2 regions of the Arthrobacter sp. zg-Y40 genome follow, and region 2 is predicted to be linked to the other one. Evidence: predicted binding sites of a transcription regulator. Region 2 holds the regulator's gene; the other holds the start of a gene.
The links. The regulator HspR, encoded in region 2, represses chaperone genes until heat shock. The targets are predictions, from matches to a motif close to AAGTTGAGTCNNNNNGACTCAACTT.
Positions count from the first base shown of each region.

Region 1: LJ754_RS08400 (Hsp20/alpha crystallin family protein) is a predicted target of HspR. The motif match lies at 2,009-2,033, and genes of this name have one in related genera.

Region 1 covers NZ_JAJFZS010000008.1:214,390-217,792, forward strand. Annotated here, with positions in the region: gene LJ754_RS08390 (primosomal protein N') at 1-1,166, shown strand, start outside; gene LJ754_RS08395 (hypothetical protein) at 1,189-1,338, opposite strand; gene LJ754_RS08400 (Hsp20/alpha crystallin family protein) at 1,494-1,928, opposite strand; gene LJ754_RS08405 (NmrA family NAD(P)-binding protein) at 2,111-2,983, opposite strand; gene LJ754_RS08410 (TetR/AcrR family transcriptional regulator) at 3,099-3,403, shown strand, end outside.
Region 2 covers NZ_JAJFZS010000002.1:15,228-18,630, forward strand. Annotated here, with positions in the region: gene LJ754_RS03450 (class I SAM-dependent methyltransferase) at 1-202, shown strand, start outside; gene LJ754_RS03455 (SDR family NAD(P)-dependent oxidoreductase) at 208-1,167, opposite strand; gene LJ754_RS03460 (TetR/AcrR family transcriptional regulator) at 1,259-1,795, shown strand; gene LJ754_RS03465 (heat shock protein transcriptional repressor HspR) at 1,805-2,317, opposite strand; gene LJ754_RS03470 (DnaJ C-terminal domain-containing protein) at 2,381-3,388, opposite strand.

The sequences.
Region 1 (3,403 bases), on a different contig from region 2:
TGCTGCTGCGCACCGAACTGGAGAACTGTGCGCTCCTGCTTGCCTCGCATTCGCGCAGCACCGAAGCCCAGCGGCTGGTTGCCAGCGGCTGGGCCGCCGGGATCGCGGCCGAGCGCTCCACCGTCCGCGGGCACGCGCCCCGCGTGGTCAGCACCTCGGACTCCTTCACCATGGAACGGGATCCGTTGGCGGCCCGGGCCCGGATTCCGCATACAGCGTGGAAGGCCGCCCAGGACGGGCTGACCCGCGGTCCGGTGCTGGTCCAGGTGGCACGTACCGGTTTCTCTCCGGCCCTTGCCTGCCAGGACTGCCGGGAACCCGCGCGCTGCCGGCACTGCTCCGGTCCGTTGGGGCTGGCCAGCCGAAACGGCATTCCCGCCTGCCGCTGGTGCGGGCGCCCGGAGCCTATGTGGCACTGCGGCAACTGCGGCGGAACACAGCTGCGCGGTTCCACTGCCGGCGCGGGACGCACTGCCGAGGAGCTGGGGCGCGCCTTTCCTTCCACCACGGTCATTTCATCGGCTGGGGACCATGTGCGGGCCGAGATCCCTGATGCGCCTGCACTGGTGGTTGCCACGCCCGGAGCCGAACCGGTTGCGGCCGGCGGATACGCGGCGGCCATCCTGCTGGACGGCAACGCGATGCTCTCGCGGGAGTCCCTGCGTGCCGGGGAAGATACCCTGCGGCGCTGGTTCAGCGCCGCCGCGCTGGTTCGTCCGGCGGGGGAGAAGGGACTGGTGGTGGTGACGGCCGACGACGGCACAACCGTTGGGCACCTGCTGCGCTGGGACCCTGCGGGGGCAGCGGAGCGCGAACTGGCGCTGCGGCAGGAACTAGGCCTGCCTCCTGCTGTACGGTATGCGGAGCTGACCGGTTCGCGTGAGGCACTGGAAGCCTTTAGTACCCGGCTGGACCTGCCTCAGGGGGTCCGTTCCATTGGTCCTGCACCGCTTCCCTCCGCAGGTCTTCCGGGCGGCGTCCAGGACAGGGGACCGGAGGCCGGGCAGCTGGGCGGAGCCGGCGGCAGGTACCGCACGCTGCTGTTCTTCCCCTATGCTGCGGCCCCGTCCATCACGGCGTCGTTGCGGTCCGTCAAGGCCGCAGCATCAGCGCGGCGCACGGGCGACCCGGTGTACGTGCGGGTGGACGGCACCGACATCCTTTAAGCCGCTACAAGAGTTCACACAGCTACAGCAGTTCACACAGGACGGCGCAGCCCGCGAGCAGCACGAGGAGCGATAGCTGCGCGGCGTTGCCCAGCCGGGCAAGCCTTCCGAGAAGTCCGCGGGGCACGCCGTGGATCATCCAGCCGGGCCGATTGACTTTGGGAATATGCACAGGCCATCCCTTCTTCCTGGAGGCGGCGACTAAGAGGAGTCCCTTCCAGTATCCAGCCGGCCACGGAACGGTCCCTAACCTGAGCGGCGTGAACTTGGCAACAACCGCGTACAAGAGCGGGGTCCCGGGAGAGTTCCCGGGACCCCGCTTGGTTGTCACGCGCTGACGGCCTCGTGTGCCTCGGCGTCACGGGCTTCGCCTGCCTGCACCGCGATCTTCCTCGGCTTGGCCCGCTCGCTCACCGGGATGGTTACGCTCAGGACACCGTTCTCGTAGCTTGCGGAGATCTTCTCGGTGTCGAGTCCCTGCCCCAGGTTCAGCTGGCGCAGGAACGAACCGCTTTCCCGTTCCCGGGTGAGCCACTTGACGCCTTCGGCTCCGTGCAGGGTGCGCTGGGCCCGGATGGTCAGCAGCTGGCCGTCGATATCAACGTCGATGGATCCGGGATCGATGCCCGGCAGGTCGGCGGCCAGGACATAGTGGTCGCCCTGCCGGTAAAGGTCCATCGGCATGCCGCGGAGCGTTCCTTCACCGCGCAGTGCCTGTGCCATCCGGTCGAGTTCCTGGAACGGATCAAACTTCATAGCCATGTGGTATCAACTCCTCCATTCGATCGCTTGATTCAAGCGTTGTTCTGCCTTTGTTGTGCGTTTGTTGTGCGATTGTTCCAAAGTTGAGTGAGCATCACTCAACTTGCGGAAGCAGATTAGCACTCCACGGATCGGAGTGCCAACTACTTTTTCTGCGGCACAGGTAACGCAGGCACGGGAATTCAGAGCGCAGGTTTGAGCGTGGTTTCCACCCAGGCAGCGAAGCTTGTTTCGGTAACCCGGTGCGGGTCTCGGACCTGCACGTCGTAAATGCCGTTGTTCTGGGCGGCCCCCATGTCCGCTAGGCCCTGAACCCAGCCTTCACTCATGCCGTATTGGAGGAGCGTCGACCGGTAGGTATCGGAGCTGACCTGCGCAAAGTGCACGGGCCGGCCGATACTGTCCGAGATAATCCCTGCCATCTGCCGTGGGGTGAGCAGGTCCGGCCCCACCACGGGTAACGACTCCTGCCCCGTCCAGGTCCGGTCTGTCAGCAGTCCCACCGCAACACGGGCGATGTCGGGGGTCGCGACGGTCAGCAGTACTTTGTCCTGCTCGTTGGGCAGGGGGAGTATCCCGTGGTCCTTGATGGATGAGCGGTGGTTCAGGAGGTTGTCCATAAAGAAGGGCATGGCCAGGGAGCGGGTGTGCACGCCTGTTGCGTTGATGATCCCTTCCGCCTCCAGGGCAGCGGAGAGGTGCCCGGCCTCTGCCGTATACCCCCGCCCGAGGGTGGATACCACGACCGCACGCTTGACCCCTGTTGCGGTAATTGCAGCCGCCGACGCCGCGGCGAACCCGCGGTAGTGGCTCCGTACATTCGCTGCATGGACATCTGGCGGGGTGATGTGGAGTACGGCATCCGCCCCCTCGTAGGCAGCCATGGCGACCTCAGGGTTGCCGTGCGAACCCGCGAACACCTCGACGTTTTCGGCGATGCCGTCCGGCAGCGCCGCGGGGTTCCGGGCAATAACCCGCACGGACTGGCGCTCCGCGAGCAGGCCCTGAACTACTGCGTGCCCGATCTGGCCGGTTGGTGTGGTGACTACAATCATGGTTTCCTCCGAAAATGGGCATCCTGCTTGGCAGTATTGGAACCGGAGTTCCGGTTCCGCTTTGGTGTGCGCCACGATACGGAACTACAATTCCGTTTGTCAAAGGAGTGCCACATTGAATGATTCTTTACGTGCCGATGCGCGAAGGAACCGGCAGAAAATCCTGGCTGCGGCCAGGGAGCTGTTCGCCAGCCACGGCAACGATGTCCACATGGACAAAATTGCTGCCCATGCCGGCGTCGGCATAGGTTCCCTTTACCGGCACTTCTCCAACAAGCAGGAGCTGCTCACGGCGATTGTGCAGGAACGATTCGGCGGCATGTCTGAGCTCGCCCGCTCGGCGGAGGCAATCGAAGACCCCCGGGCGGCATTTGAGGCCGTGCTGGTGGGCTACCTGGAAGCCGCGGACGACGACGCCGG
Region 2 (3,403 bases):
CCTGGTGGTGCACCATGCCTTGACCTCCGACACCGGGCACAGCCACGATCTGGACCAGTATGTGCTCCCGGCAGATATTGCCGCCGCCTTGGACGGGGACTGGCGGATCGAGGCGCAGGAGACCCGTCCGCGGCACGTAGCTTCCGGTGCCGGCGCCCACCACAACGAGGATGTGGTGCTTCGGGCCCGCCGGCTGCGCTGACCGCGCTAGCGCAGGTCCGGCTGCGTTGCCGGGGCTCCAAGTCCGGGGATTTGCACGCCGGCCAGGTCTTCGAGCTGGAGCCAGAGCCGCTCCGGCGATTCAACCGGGCCTGCCGTGTGCGCGTTGGGCTCCACGGCCACGGGCATTCCCCGCAGCCGCTCCTCCGGGGCGAAGTACTCTCCCCCGCGCACCGCGGGATCGGTCAGGGCGCGCACGGCGGGGTATGCCGCGGCGTCTTTCCCCTGTGCCCACGGTGTGTAGGGATTGCGCCGGTACGGTGTCGCAGCATCCCGGACACCCGCCCGTTCCGGCGTTTTGGCATCTACGCCCACCCCGGGCCGGGTGAGGACTGACGCCACCGGGAGACCCGCTGCACGCAGCCGGCGGTCGAGTTCATGGCCGAAAACCTCGGTGGCCGTCTTGGCCTTGGTATAGGCGCCAATGCCGGTCCATGGCAGGCCCCGCACGTCCTGCAGCCCGTACCGCTTGATCCCGACAAATCCCGTGGACGCATGCACCACGCGGCTCAGCCTGCCGCCGGTCTCCCCTGTGGCCGAGAGCAGGGGCAGGATGCCCGCCATCAGGCGAATGTTGGCGGCAACGTGGGTGCCCAGGAGGATCGGCAGCCCGTCACTTGTCATGGTTCGCCGGTTCATGGTCATGGCTCCACCGTTGAGGAAGATGCCGTCCAGACGGGGCAACGCGGCAATTTTGCCTACGGCTGCATCCACGGACGCGAAGGAACCCAGTTCGATCACCACCTCGGAGAGGGAGGCCTCCGGCACATAGTTCCGGATGGAGGCCTGGGCCGCGCCTAATTTGTCAGCCGATCGGGAGGCCAGGACAACGTGTGCCCCCGCTCCGGCCAGCTGCTCGGCGGCGAAATATCCTATACCCGCTGTGGCCCCGGTAATAACAAATGTGCGCCCCGTCTGGCTGGGAAGGGTGGCTGGGTTCCAGGTCATGATTGCCCTCTCGAATCTAAGTGGATCATCTATCCGCTTAGAACCTAGCACACGAAACGGATACTTCATCCGATTGAGTTACACTGGACCCATGCCACCGCTTCGTTCAGATGCCGCCCGCAGCCGATCACGGATCCTGGACGTGGCCCGCCGGCATGACCCCCAAGAGCTGCGGATGAATGACCTCGCCCGGGAGGCGGGCGTAGGGGTAGGGACGGTCTACCGCCATTTCCCGACCATGCGGGCACTGTTGGAGGCACTCACGGCCGACACCTTGGGCCGGATGCAGGAGATTTCACGCCGTGCCGCAGCTGAACCGGATCCAGGCGAAGCGCTTGCCCTCTACCTCGGCGCGGCCCTCGAACTGCAACTGGAGGACGGCGGACTCCAATCCGTCCTGCTTTCCCCGGAGGATGAAACCGAGGGGGTGCGGGCAGCAAAGGAGGAGATTTTCGCTGCATTCAAAGCTGTGCTCGCCCGGGCCAAGTCCGCGGGCATTATCCGCAGCGAACTGACCCTGCCGCAGCTCTCCCACCTGGTTTGCGGGATCGAGCATGCTGTTCGTCTGGGCACCCCGGAGGACAGGAAACCCATGCTGGCCATACTGCTCGCCGGACTGCGCCCCTAAAGAGGAGTGCTACAGGGACTGGACGTATCCGTCGTCGGCGTAGTTCCGCTGCGCTGTCTTGCCTGCGGGAAGCGCGCGCAGCCGGCTGCGGCGTTCCATCAGCGAGACCAGGCCCAGCTGCTTCACGGCAGTGGCGGCCGCCGGCGGCCGCTGTCCGCGGCTGAGGGTAACGACGTCGCCGGCCAGCCCGGCCGCAAAGACCCGGCTGTGGTCCGGGTTGCGGCGCTGGACCTCATCCAGTTCCGTGGATAGTTCCACGATCCGCTGGCGCAGCCCGGTGACCTGGTTCTGCAGTTCCATGATGCGTTTGATGCCCTCCAGGGAAACGCCCTCCTGGGACAGTTTCTGGACCTCGCGCAGCAGTTCAATGTCGCGTTGGGAGTAACGGCGTGACCGGCCGGGCGCCCGGCTGGGCCGGACAATGCCGAGCCGGTCATATTGCCGGAGGGTCTGCGGATGCATTTCCGCAAGCTCAGCGGCAACGGAGATCACAAAAATAGGCGCATTAGCATCTATGCCCATTGTTCCTCCTTGACGGCTGTTGAAATAGTAACGCGGGAAGTTCGCCCTCCGGCGACCGGCACGCTATAGCCGGGCTTTGGCTGCCAGCGAGGCTCGCGGGTCCTCGCCCTTGGTCGCTTCGGCGAACGCTTCCACGGCTTCGCGGGCATCCTTGTTCAGGTGGGACGGCACGGCGACGTCTACGGTCACCAGCAGGTCGCCGTTGCCCTTGGACGTGTGGACGCCGCGGCCCTTGACCCGCAGGGTGCGCCCGGACGGCGTTCCGGCGGGCACCTTCAGGCGGACGGTATCGGAGGTCAGCGTAGGCACCTCGACGGTCGCGCCCAGGGCGGCCTCGGGGAAGGTGACCGGCACATGGATCCGGATGTTGTTGTCTTCCCGGGTGAAAAAGTCGTGCGGGGTGACGTGCACAGTAACCATCAGGTCCCCGGGACCGGCCGCACCGGGCTGGCCCTTGCCCCGGACCCGGATCTTCTGCCCGTCCTTGACGCCGGCAGGCACCCGGACTTCGACTACTTCCCCGCTGGGTTCCCGCAGCCCGATGACGGTGCCGTTGATCGACCCGGCAAAGGAAATAGTGGTGCTGGCCGTGCGGTCCGCACCCTTGGTGGGCGGCGGGGCGCCGAACCCGCCGCCGCCGAACCCGCTGCCGCCGCCGAAGAGGTCGGCGAATTCGGGCGGAATGTTGCTGCCGCCGGCGTTGAACGTGGTGCGCCGGCCCCCGCGCGGGGATGCGCCCTGGCCGAACAGGCCGCCAAAGATGTCTTCAAAGCCCGCACCGCCGCCGGCGCCGCCGCCGGCACCAGCGGGGCCGCCGGCCGTGAACCTGGCACCGCTTCCCATTGCCCGGATGGCGTCGTACTGCTGGCGCTCCTCAGCGTCGGAAAGAACGGAGTAGGCCTCGGAAAGGTCCTTGAACATCCGCTCGGCGTCTGCATCATTCTGGTTCTGGTCCGGATGGTATTTCCGTGCCAGTTTCCGGTACGCCTTTTTAATGTCGGCGTCCGACGCATCCTTGGGAACACCCAGAATCTTGTAAAAGTCCTTATCGACCCAATCCTGACTAGCCAATTGGCGTCCCCTTCC